2 linked regions of the Peribacillus simplex NBRC 15720 = DSM 1321 genome follow. Each later gene encodes a partner of the first gene's protein in a complex. Links are inferred from orthologs where the notes say so. Each region holds a gene or a part of one and is shown on either strand. Other genes may lie near its edges.

Region 1 (3,422 bases):
TGCTGTTAAAAGCTTTATACTATGATAATGTGGATATATCACACTTAATAGCTAATATTTACTGGTAATTCTTAAAAAGGAATCCGAATAAATCCATTTGAAGATAGGTCTTGAAATAGTTGGTGAAAGAAATAAACTAACTATTTTGAAAGGAGATTAACTATGAACGAGAAACAACGATTAGAATCACAAAAAGTACAGGCTGAGAATCCAGCGGACAAAAAATCCGAAAAGGACTTCAGTAAATACTTTCAAGCCGTTTATATTCCGCCTTCCTTAAAAGATGCGAAAAAGCGAGGAAAAGAAGAAGTAGAATATCATGATGACTTTGCCATTCCTGAAGGTTTCCGTGGAATGGGAGAAGGTAAAAAGTTTTACATTCGTACTTATGGCTGTCAAATGAACGAACATGATACAGAAGTCATGGCGGGCATATTTATGGCACTTGGTTATCGGCCGACAGACACGGTGGATGATGCTAACGTCATTTTACTTAACACTTGTGCGATTCGGGAAGGCGCAGAGAATAAAGTGTTCGGTGAATTGGGGCATTTAAAATCATTGAAATTGGAAAAGCCGGATCTATTGCTTGGAGTTTGCGGTTGTATGTCACAAGAGGAGTCAGTTGTAAAGCGGATCCTAGAGAAGCACCATTTTGTAGATATGATTTTCGGAACGCATAATATCCACCGCCTGCCGCAAATTCTTAATGAAGCTTATCTTTCCAAGGAAATGGTCATTGAGGTTTGGTCTAAAGAAGGTGATGTAATCGAGAACCTTCCGAAAGTGCGTAAAGGAAAAACGAAGGCATGGGTCAATATCATGTATGGCTGCGATAAGTTTTGTACATACTGCATCGTACCTTACACAAGAGGAAAAGAAAGAAGCCGCAGGCCTGGAGATATTATACAGGAAGTCCGTCATTTAGCTGCACAGGGTTACAAGGAAATAACTCTGCTTGGACAGAATGTGAATGCTTATGGTAAAGATTTTACGGATATCGAATACCGTTTCGGTGATTTGATGGATGAAATCCGCAAAATCGATATTCCGCGTATTCGTTTTACGACAAGTCATCCCCGTGATTTCGATGATCACTTGATTGAAGTATTGGCTAAGGGCGGTAATCTCGTTGACCATATTCATCTTCCAGTTCAATCGGGTAGTACGGATACACTTAAAATCATGGCCCGTAAATATACACGCGAACAATATTTAGAGCTAGTAAAGAAGATCAAGGAAGCTATCCCAAGTGCATCGCTAACCACTGACATCATTGTAGGCTATCCGAATGAAACGGAAGAGCACTTTGAAGAAACGATGTCTTTATACCGCGAAGTTGGTTTCGATGCAGCATATACTTACATCTATTCACCACGTGAGGGAACACCGGCTGCGAAAATGCAGGATAATGTACCGATGGAAGTGAAAAAGGAACGTCTGCAACGCTTGAATGCCCTTGTCAATGAAACGTGCGCATTGAAAATGAAGGAGTATGATGGACAGATTGTTGAAGTGCTCGTTGAAGGCGAAAGCAAGAAGAATGCGGAAGTATTAGCAGGTTATACAACGAAAAATAAGCTCGTGAACTTCAAAGGACCAAAATCCGCTATTGGCCAAATCGTAAAAGTGAAAATCACCGGAACGAAAACATGGTCGTTAAATGGGGATATGGTTGAAGAAGCAACGGCGATTGAGGTGGAGTAATATGACTAAATATACTAAAGATGACATTCTGAACAAAGCGGCCGAGCTTGCTGAAATGATCGCCAGCACGGAAGAAGTCGATTTCTTTAAACGGGCAGAAGCTCACATCAATGAAAACCAAAAAATCCGTGAAATGATCGCCAGCATCAAGAGCTTGCAAAAACAGGCTGTAAACTTCCAGCATTACGGCAAAGAGAAAGCATACAGTCAAGTTCAGGCCAAAATTGATGCACTGGAAAAACAATTGGATGAACTTCCGATCGTGCAAGAATTCAAACAATCCCAAGTGGATGTAAATGATCTTTTACAAATGGTCTCATCACAAGTTTCAAATAAGGTGACAGACCTGATTATTGAATCGACCGAAGGAGACATCCTTCGCGGTGAAACAGGTTCACAAGTACAAGCAGGCGGCGGAAGCTGTTCATGAATATAAAAAAGCCCTTCTGAATTCAGAAGGGCTTTTTACTATGCGGAAATCCTTATACAGTGCCCATTCGTGACACATATCCCAAAACATGCGCATAAAATAACCTAGGTTTAAAACATTACAGCAGTTTTCAAACAATTAAAATTCTACGCACAATAGACTTTTACCACGCATAGGATGAATGGAAACTGTATGAGGAGGGTTCGCTAGCATGTCACAATATAGAGAGATAATTACTAAAGCGGTGGTGGCAAAAGGACGTAAATTCACAAAGTCCTCTCACACCATTTGCCCGGCTCATCATCCTTCTAGCATTCTAGGTTGTTGGATCATCAACCATAAATACGATGCAAAGAAAGTCGGCAAAAAGGTAGAAATTCACGGCAGCTACGAAATCAACGTCTGGTATTCTTATAACCATAATTCGAAGACGGAAGTTGTAACTGAAAAAGTGCAATATACCGACGTTATTTCGCTGAAATACCGTGATCCCGATTATCTTGATGACCATGAAATCGCTGCAAAAGCTGTCCAACAGCCGAATTGTTTAGAAGCTTGCATCTCCCCATGTGGACAAAAAATCATTGTCCATGTGGAAAGGGAATTCTTTGTGGAAGTCGTCGGCGAAACGAAAATTTGTGTCGCTGTAAGTCCAGATGGCCGCTGTGAGGATGACTGGGGCTCTGATTTCGATGATGAGGATTTCGAAGATTTAGATCCGGATTTCCTTGATGAATTCGAAGACGAATAGAATATAGAAATTAATACCGGATGACATTCCCTTCATCCGGTTTTATTTAATTTGAAGCGGGACAAGTTCCTTGCTGGACTGGCGATGAGAAAAAAAGGAATGTAATGTTACTATATCCGTGCGTATGGCTTTGCAGATACAGCTAGCTCACAATTTAAAGGATAATTGATTTTCCATGCAATTTCGAATACAGGCAATGTTGCTTTCCCGTATGTTATAATGAAGGACATAAATGTGTAATAGATTTTAGTTTGGAAAGGTTTTGAAGGAATGGCTGGATATACTCCAATGATACAGCAATATTTAAAAATTAAGGCAGAGTATCAGGATGCCTTTTTATTTTTTCGTTTAGGCGATTTTTATGAAATGTTTTTTGACGATGCACTGAATGCATCACAAGAGCTCGAAATCACATTAACGAGCCGAGAAGGCGGTAGTGAAGAGCGAATTCCGATGTGTGGCATTCCGTATCACTCGGCTGCTAATTATATTGATATATTAATAGAAAAAGGTTTTAAAGTAGCTATTTGTGAA
Region 2 (8,218 bases), 210 kb from region 1 along the record:
CTCCTAAATTTTTTGTTGCAAGTCTTTATTGGCATTTCATTGACGTAGTCTGGGTGTTTATCTTTACTGTCGTATACTTAATGGGAATGGTGGGATAACTGATGGCGAATGAACAATCAAATTCAGCGAACCCGAATGTCGATTTAAAATATCGCCGTAAGAAAAATGCTGAAGAGATGAAACACCAAGTGATATCATTTACACTTATGATTTTCTTTACATTACTTGCTTTTGCTGCAGTAGGAATTGAGGGTTTTTCACATTGGTTCATTAAACCAGTCATTTTGCTGCTGGCAGTTGTACAAGTGATCTTCCAATTGTATTATTTCATGCACATGAAGCATAAAGGGCATGGCACCATTGCATTGTTCTTATTTTCCGGCCTTGCAGTCGGCTTGATAACAGTCCTTGTGTTCACAACGATTGTTTGGTTATAAACCATAAAGAAAATCGGCTATTGGATGATAGCCGGTTTTCTTTATTTTTCTAGAAAAAGTATCCAGGTTTATCTATATTTGTTACCATGTTTCATTTTAGGTATAATGAAAGTAAGAAAAAGTTTATGAACGAGGTGATTCTTTTGTCTATTGATATTTTCGGATTTCGCGCTTTGTGGAGTCCTTATTATTTTGCCGCCCTCGTACTTATAACCGTTGGCTATTTTTGGATGGTGACAAAAAAAGGGGAGAAGTTTTCGGGCAGTTCATCGCTTTCCGTTAAACAGGCAACTTATTTTTTGATAGCCATGTTCCTTCTATATGTGGTAAAAGGATCGCCACTGGATTTATTGAGTCATATCATGTTCAGTGCCCACATGTTTCAAATGGCACTGCTCTATCTCGTGATTCCGCCTTTATTTATCATAGCGATTCCAGATTGGCTTATGAGAACTTTCATAAATTCAAGGGGAGTGAAGACGTTATTTCAATTTTTCACGAGACCTCTTATCGCCCTTTTACTTTTTAATGTTCTTTTCTCGTTGTACCATATCCCGTTAGTGTTCGACTTTATCAAAACGGGGATGTGGTTTCATGCCGGATACACGGTCCTTTTATTTACGACTGCTGTTTTGATGTGGTTCCCACTTGTCAATCAACTGCCGGAACGTGAAAGTCTATCAGGTGTGAAAAAAGTAGCTTATATTTTCGGCAGTGGCATTCTAATGACCCCTGCTTGCGCTTTAATCATTTTTGCTAATGATCCGATGTATGATACATTTACCAATGCGGAATCTTGGGCCAGTGCCATGGAACTCTGCGTTCCTGCTTCAGCACTGTCGGGCTTAACGCTTAGTGGCCCAGAAATGTTCAATGGACTGCCATTGCTGGAGGATCAACAGCTTGGTGGGGTTCTGATGAAGGTGATTCAAGAAATCGTTTTAGGCTATGTATTAGGTGTCATTTTCTTTGCTTGGTTCAAAAAGGAGAATGGCGGCCAAAATGATATCGATCCGATACCTTCGGATTTTCAGACTGTAGAATAATTGTACGATAAAAGACTTGTCTTGGGGCGGACAAGTCTTTTATCCCATTGCCTGATTTTTAAATTTAAAGCAAATAGCCAGTGATTTGACTTGGCAATTCTATAAAAGTGAGCATTCTGTTAATAATCCTTGATTTTATTGAATTTTATGATTGCCTCTTATAAAATGGTAGTTGATTAATAAATATAGAGAGGACTACAATTCATATGTCTTTACCAATCCTTCCAACGATAAGTACAGCCTTCATTGTTTTAAGTGCCATCACTGTTGCAATAGGCTGGTATCAAATTAAACAACGCAAAATCGAGACCCATAAAAAAACCATGATGGCGGCTGCGGTTTTTGCGGTAATCTTTTTCACTATATATCTTTCTCGGACGGTCTTCATTGGTAGTACGTCATTTGGCGGACCCGATGACATTAAAATTTATTATACGATTTTTTTGATCTTCCATATAACGCTTGCAACGACTGGAGCTGTTTTGGGGATTATCATGCTTACCACTGGGTTTAAAGGTAAATTCGCCATCCATAAAAAAATCGGGCCTGCGACAAGCGTCATTTGGTTTTTCACTGGGATTACTGGAGTAGCTGTTTACATACTGCTTTATGTCATTTATCATGGCGGCGAAACAACATCTTTAATAAAGGCGATCCTAGGATTTTAAAATAATGAAAAAGCCTGGTGCAAAAAAAGCATCAGGCTTTTGTAATGGATACAAAAAAAGAGAGCATCACACATGATACTCTCTCTTTGTACTTCACTTTTCACTAACGGCTTTTACAGGCCGTTGAATTGTGTAAGTTCTTCTTTGATTTGAGCGAGGATTTTTTCACTTTGTTTAACTAGTGAAGCAGGGAAATCCTCTCCTTCGCCATATTCAATTCCGTGTGGATAATAATGTTTTCCTAATAGAGGAACCATTAGTTTGATGACGGCCCTGTGAGCGCCTACATCGCCCTCTGTAGCATAGCCAAGTATTCTCAGGTAAAACGTGCCTTCTTTTAATTCGAACTTACGATCGTAACTGACTCTTTCGTAATCCCATTGTTCTGCACGTATTAAACCATACTGCGGCATTAGGTCATCTAAACGGTTTAAGTCGGCTGTGATGTTTTCGATTCCAAAGCTTTCAAATTTCACGAGTAGTACCTCCTATGTTTACTATTAAGAATTAAAATGACATACCGGGAAAATATTATGTACATGAATATATTAAAAATCTCCAAGTATGTTTATAATATACCATTTTATCCTATATTTTATAATAGTACGAAATGGTGGAAGTTGCAATGAACTCAACCATGGTATTTTAATCATTCGCAAAAGTTCCATTTTTTAAATAAATTTAATGAAGCGGCAGTCTATCGTAAATTAGAAAATTATGATTGAACAGTGATATAATCAGGAAAGAAAGGTTTTTGCATTGGATACATAAATTAGATAGAGAGAGGGAGTGTTCCTCTGCGCAGTTTAGGTAAGGTGTTGGTGTTAATCATTATTTTTTTCGTAATCGGTATTTATCTTAATATCGGCGATGAAGATGAAGGAAACCCTCTTATTGATGGTAACAAAGGTGTTAACCCCAATGGACATATAAATGAAAAAAGCACTTCCTCTGAAAAGGAAGGGGTTACTGAAGTGACAGAAGGTCTGGCAGTAACAATCGGGAAAAATGCAAAAGAGATAGAAAAAGAATACGGTAAGCCAGATCGAATTGATATGTCCGCCTATGGATATGAATGGTGGGTTTATAAAAAGGACTATGATAATTATTTCCAATTAGCCGTTGAAAATGAAAAAGTGGTATCTGCTTATGGAATCGGTGATGAGGTCAATGTCGCTCCTTTTAAAATTGGACAATCGATTGATGCCATCTATTCCAGCTTATATGTGGAACCTACTGTTGATATTGAAGTTGGTCACAGTTCCTATCGTTTTGAATTATCGGAGGAAGATATGAACATGAGGCCGTTGATTGATTTAGGGAATATTAATGTTCAGCTCTATTTGGATAAATTCACCGGGACTGTTTCAAGTATCCGATTTTTGAATGATTCCGCCCTATTGAAGCAAAAGCCGTATGAGTTGACCTATCATGGTGAACTTGTGACAGTTAAGGACCTTTCTGATGAAGACTTGGCGAAAGTGGAAGATGGCAATGAGCAGCAAATATTCGATATTACGAATATAATGCGCAGTAGGTTTGATTTGAAGCCTTTAGAATGGGATGCTCCAACTGCGGAGGTTGCTTACCTTCATAGCAGGGAAATGACAGACGCACCTGAAGGAACCCATGTTTCTGAAACAAAGGGGGATTTGGAAAAGCGTCTCGATGCAGGTCATGTAAAATACAGGGCAGCAGGTGAAAATATAGCGGCTAATTATGTGGACGCAGCTGCAGTCATGGAAGGTTGGCTAAATAGCAAAGGGCATCGGGATGCGATGCTGAACGAGGAATTTACAGGTCTGGGCGTCGGGGTATATAAAAAGTATTACACCCAGAATTTCATAAAGAGATAAAAAAACGGATCCGCATAGGGTCCGTTTTTTTTTGTTCTGGATTATATTTCTAAAATGAAAAAGTTCCTTGACTATATAGCGCATAGTTCCTCATCATCAAGGTGGACCTTCCCCTCGATGATGATCGTTTGCCTATGTATTAATTCGAATGTACACATTAATCGATCGCCAATGGAGGGTTTAAAGTAACGAACTTGGATCTATGTAGTCACGGCAGCATACCCTTTTGGAGCTGTTGAGCTTGCAAGGGTACCCATCCCCAGAATCTATGAAGGTAGCTATCATGCCTCCATGAATAATGTTCAATTCATAATGTACAAGAAGTGTATTAGGCATAGTCATCGTAAGTGTCGTACCCTGTTTGCTTACATCCTTATTTAATTGCAGCAGGCTTGATAAATAAGAGGATTTCCTTTGCTCTCTTTTGGCTTATAACCCTGAAACAATTCCGGTAAAACAGATAACTCTGTTTCATTTGCAGACTCATCCACTTTCTGGAAGAACTTGATTAAATCATTTGCATCCGACATGAAAATCCCTCTTTTTTTCTAATATTATACTACTGGAAATCCAATTGCATTTGAAAATGAATCTTATGCACTTTTTATTAACCTTTAGCATATGGTGCAATAGGCGATGTCTAAGTGTGAGGTGAGAGTAATGGCAAAAAGAAAGCGGCCCTCCGTGGATGGATTTCGGGAGTTTGTAAAGGAGCATCCTCATTTAGTGAATGAAGTGAGAAGCAAACAAGCAACATGGCAGGAACTTTTTGAAGAGTGGTATTTACTCGGAGAAGATCATCCACGCTGGCAGGCTGACGGCAGTGCGGGTGAGTCCGAAGTGAATACAGGATCCCCATCACCGCCGGTTGAAAAGGAAGACCAAAGCAATGAGTTGATCGGTTCGTTAATGAGTGCAGTTAAGAATATGGATATGGGGCAGATTCAACAATATATTACGAATGCAAATCAGGCCATCGGTGCAATCCAAGGAGTGCTATCTGCTTTCCAAGGGAATAAATCAGGTGATACCAGTCCTCCCCCAAAAGAAAAAGAGCAGAGAGCTAACCCTTTTTTATTCACTAAAGATTAAGGAGGGTTTTTCATGCGTCAGAATATATATGAATTCATTCAAACAAACGAAGAAATGCGAAACTACTTGAGGATTCAGCCTGCATGGTACAAAAGGTTAATGCGTAATCCCCATGAAGTGGATGTGTTTGAAACCGAAGCGAAATATTATTTTGAAAAGTCGATTCCACATCGGGTTTCTAAATTTTCGGAAAGCGTTCAGGTTGCCTCAATGATGCTTCATATGTTTCAAGCGATGAATGCTCCAGGTGAATGAAGAAAATAAGAGTAAATTACTCCTTTTGGCGAACAATAAAGGCAAAAGGGGGACGATGGAATGAGAAAGTTGATATTGGCTCTAACAGTGTTGGTGGCAGTGTCGGGTTGTGGAAAGAAAATACCGGAACCTGAAAATTCAGGAGTAGCCATGCAAGGTGTTTCTACACTTAAAGCTGCCACCACTGTAACGAGCATCAGAAATTCAGATGAGGACTTTCGGGTAAAAACTTTTGTAAAAGGCAACTCTGTCTATGTAGAGTGTCACTTGAAAAACTATGGTTTTTCTGAATCAAATCCTGAACAATTGGCAACTGTGTCGGTATTTATTGATAATCAAAAGAAAGTCGATATGAAAACGGCAGCATTTATCTTAAAGGATGTCCCGAATGGCATGCATAAAATTAAGCTGGAGATATTGAATGGTTCGGGTGAAAAAACAGGGCTGCAAAAAGAGATTGAGGTACATATCACTTCCTCGATTTAATCAAACCATTAGCATCTAATAGGGAGAAATGGTAAAATGGTTGTGGAGGTGAGCTTGTTAATGCTTGCTACTATGGAAATCATCGACATTTTACAACAGGCTGACGGATTAGCTGAAATGATCCTTCATTCTGAAATAGGGGAAGAATACCTCCTTAGTTTATATAAATTACAAAGCGACAAAGAGGCCCAACGGAAAATTTCCAAGTTTACTTCGCTAAAGGATCTATTTGAAGATGTTCAAAGGTTCGGTAAATATCATCCGGATTATAAACGCATCAATTTAGAAACCAGGCAAGCTAAACGAGACATGGATATGCATCCTGCCGTTGCTGAGTTTAAGCGGGCGGAGACCGAATTGCAATCCGTTCTTGATGAAATCAGCGGAAGAATTGGCCGAGCGGTTTCTGAACAGGTCAAAACCCCAGCGGGAAATCCATTTTTTGTTTCATCCGGTGGATGTTCAACGGGAAGCTGCGGAACCGGCGGAAGTTGTGGATGCTCTGCTTAAGGTAATGGCCAGATCGGTTAACATTTAGGCCGGTATACAAGAACATGCAGCCATCGAAATTCGACATTACTACGGAGTTCGGTGGCTGTGTCATGTAAGGAACCTTCGTCGAGACTGTGGGGTCAATGAACCGATGTAAGTATAAAGATCCTTCCTTGTACCTTGTTTTTATCATTTATATTCCGTATACGTTACAAAGCAGCGATTAACTGCGATATAAAATACAATCCGGACAAAGGTTGCCGCAGCAAAACATCTTTTGCTGCGGTACATAAAAACGATGCCGGAATACATATAAATGTTTTTCCTGCCGTACGAAAATGGTTTCACAATGAAGCTGCTTGCCACGCATTGAAAGGCTTGCGGCTTTTTTTATTAAATAAGAAAGCTTACTATTATCATTTTGTGCCGGATGATAATGGATATATAAAAATGGTATACCTGTGAATTTTTTTATCGAAGCTTGGGTAATTTCATCATTATCTAATAGATGATCAATAAATTGATGCCAAATTTGGTTTAAATCCATCGTTTGTTCGGCTCCCTTCACAGTGTGTATATTCATAATAGTGAGAGAATTTCGTTTATAATCTTTTTTTCTTGGTTGAAAGTAAAGATTCTGCTATGCTACACTTAGTTAAAACCTTTATAAAAGGGAGTTATTGATATGCTTGGAGCGAGACAGGGAATCATCGTCTATTTACATACATTAAAACAAGCCAAAATGCTTAGGAAATTTGGAAATATCCATTATGTTTCAAAAAAGTTGAAATATGTAGTTCTTTATACGAATATGGATGAAGTCGAACCACTAGTGGAAAAGCTGAATAATTATTCGTTCGTTAAAAAAGTGGACCTTTCTTATAAGCCTTTTTTGAAGGTGGAGTTCGAAAATTCCAAACCGGATAAAGCGAAAGAATATGATTATAAAATGGGAATTTAAAAAAAGCTGACTCATGCGGAGTCAGCTTTTTTCAATTCAGGGCATCAAAAACTTTCAACCTAATGGTGGCAGATATCTATTCATTCGCAAAATGCCGATTAAGTGTTGGTAGTACAACTCGATTTCTGCAAACAGCACCGAAGGTTTCACGTCGATTTCAATAATTGGTCTATCCAGTTCCTCCGCCAAGTTCTCAAAAAGCTCATAGCGTTTGTTTTTGGTGGCATGAGGGTTGGGTATACCTTCACGGCAAATGTAAAGCGGCTGGAATTTCCCAGGATCTGTGGGCTGCATGACGATAACCAATGACGTTACCTTTTTATCATTTATAGTAGTATGCATGGCCAAAAGCCTTGCAACTCGATGTTTCTGATTGCGACCTACTTCCAGCAACTCATATATATCGGAATATCCTTGTCCAATTTCAATAAAACGTTGAATCAATTAAACCTCTCCTAACTAACTTATTATTCATTACTTTATCATTATCGCTCATAAAAGAGAAGGACAACTTTATTGACGAATCATGACAAAGAAAATTAGATATCAGAGGTTTATCAATAAAAAAAGCCCTGCAAAAATATGCAGGGTCCTTCTATGTCTAACTAAGGACCAGAAGGCAAAGGGAGAGGAGAAACCGGAGGAAGAACTTATGGGGAAACGTAAGCCTTCTCCGCGGTTGGCAACAACACCTAAAAAGGAATGTTGTTATTCACATTATTGCCAAAAACCACTTTATTATTCAAAATGTAAAAGATTTATAAAAAGAAAGGATATCTTCTTTCCGTGGTACGAAATGATAAGTTAATTTCCATCTTGGAAATGAAACCAAATGGGTTTAAATATTGGCTAGCTTTTTCTAATATGTTAGGATAGGAAAGTAACAGAAATTTGTCATAAAATGTGGTGAGAATGATGAGGGTCG

Evidence for each region.
Region 2: the proteins of BS1321_RS03850 (region 1) and BS1321_RS04865 are in contact, whole or in part, in a crystal structure (PDB 6PRK), measured with the Bacillus subtilis proteins. The link is inferred for Peribacillus simplex NBRC 15720 = DSM 1321 from one-to-one orthologs.

The regions. Positions count from the first base shown.
Region 1 is NZ_CP017704.1:845,694-849,115, reverse strand. Bases 521-3,422 are described here. They hold BS1321_RS03850 (YlbF/YmcA family competence regulator), read left to right. Parts: upstream 521-1,708; coding sequence 1,709-2,137; downstream 2,138-3,422. Other genes in these bases: mutS (DNA mismatch repair protein MutS), read left to right, coding at 3,159-3,422; BS1321_RS03845 (outer spore coat protein CotE), read left to right, coding at 2,349-2,888; miaB (tRNA (N6-isopentenyl adenosine(37)-C2)-methylthiotransferase MiaB), read left to right, coding at 521-1,707. In the rest of the region: more of miaB, read left to right, coding at 163-520. UniProt on the Bacillus subtilis protein: May work together with YlbF to regulate community development.
Region 2 is NZ_CP017704.1:1,053,139-1,061,356, reverse strand. Bases 4,763-7,625 are described here. They hold BS1321_RS04865 (YlbF/YmcA family competence regulator), read left to right. Parts: upstream 4,763-5,900; coding sequence 5,901-6,350; downstream 6,351-7,625. Other genes in these bases: BS1321_RS04850 (DUF7147 family protein), read right to left, coding at 7,348-7,625; BS1321_RS04855 (YlbG family protein), read left to right, coding at 7,018-7,293; BS1321_RS04860 (hypothetical protein), read right to left, coding at 6,556-6,879; BS1321_RS04870 (hypothetical protein), read left to right, coding at 5,415-5,840; BS1321_RS04875 (YlbE-like family protein), read left to right, coding at 5,112-5,354. Outside these bases: BS1321_RS04910 (cytochrome (ubi)quinol oxidase subunit III), read left to right, coding at 1-98; ctaF (cytochrome c oxidase subunit IVB), read left to right, coding at 102-437; cytochrome c oxidase assembly factor CtaG, read left to right, coding at 572-1,483; BS1321_RS04895 (DUF420 domain-containing protein), read left to right, coding at 1,690-2,151; BS1321_RS04890 (YugN family protein), read right to left, coding at 2,265-2,627; BS1321_RS04885 (CAP domain-containing protein), read left to right, coding at 2,973-4,007; BS1321_RS27330 (hypothetical protein), read right to left, coding at 4,385-4,537; more of BS1321_RS04880, read left to right, coding at 4,668-4,762; more of BS1321_RS04850, read right to left, coding at 7,626-7,737; 16S rRNA (guanine(966)-N(2))-methyltransferase RsmD, read left to right, coding at 8,209-8,218. UniProt on the Bacillus subtilis protein: Regulates sporulation prior to stage II. Positively controls the competence regulator ComK at a post-transcriptional level. May modulate the translation, stability or activity of ComS. May work together with YmcA to regulate community development.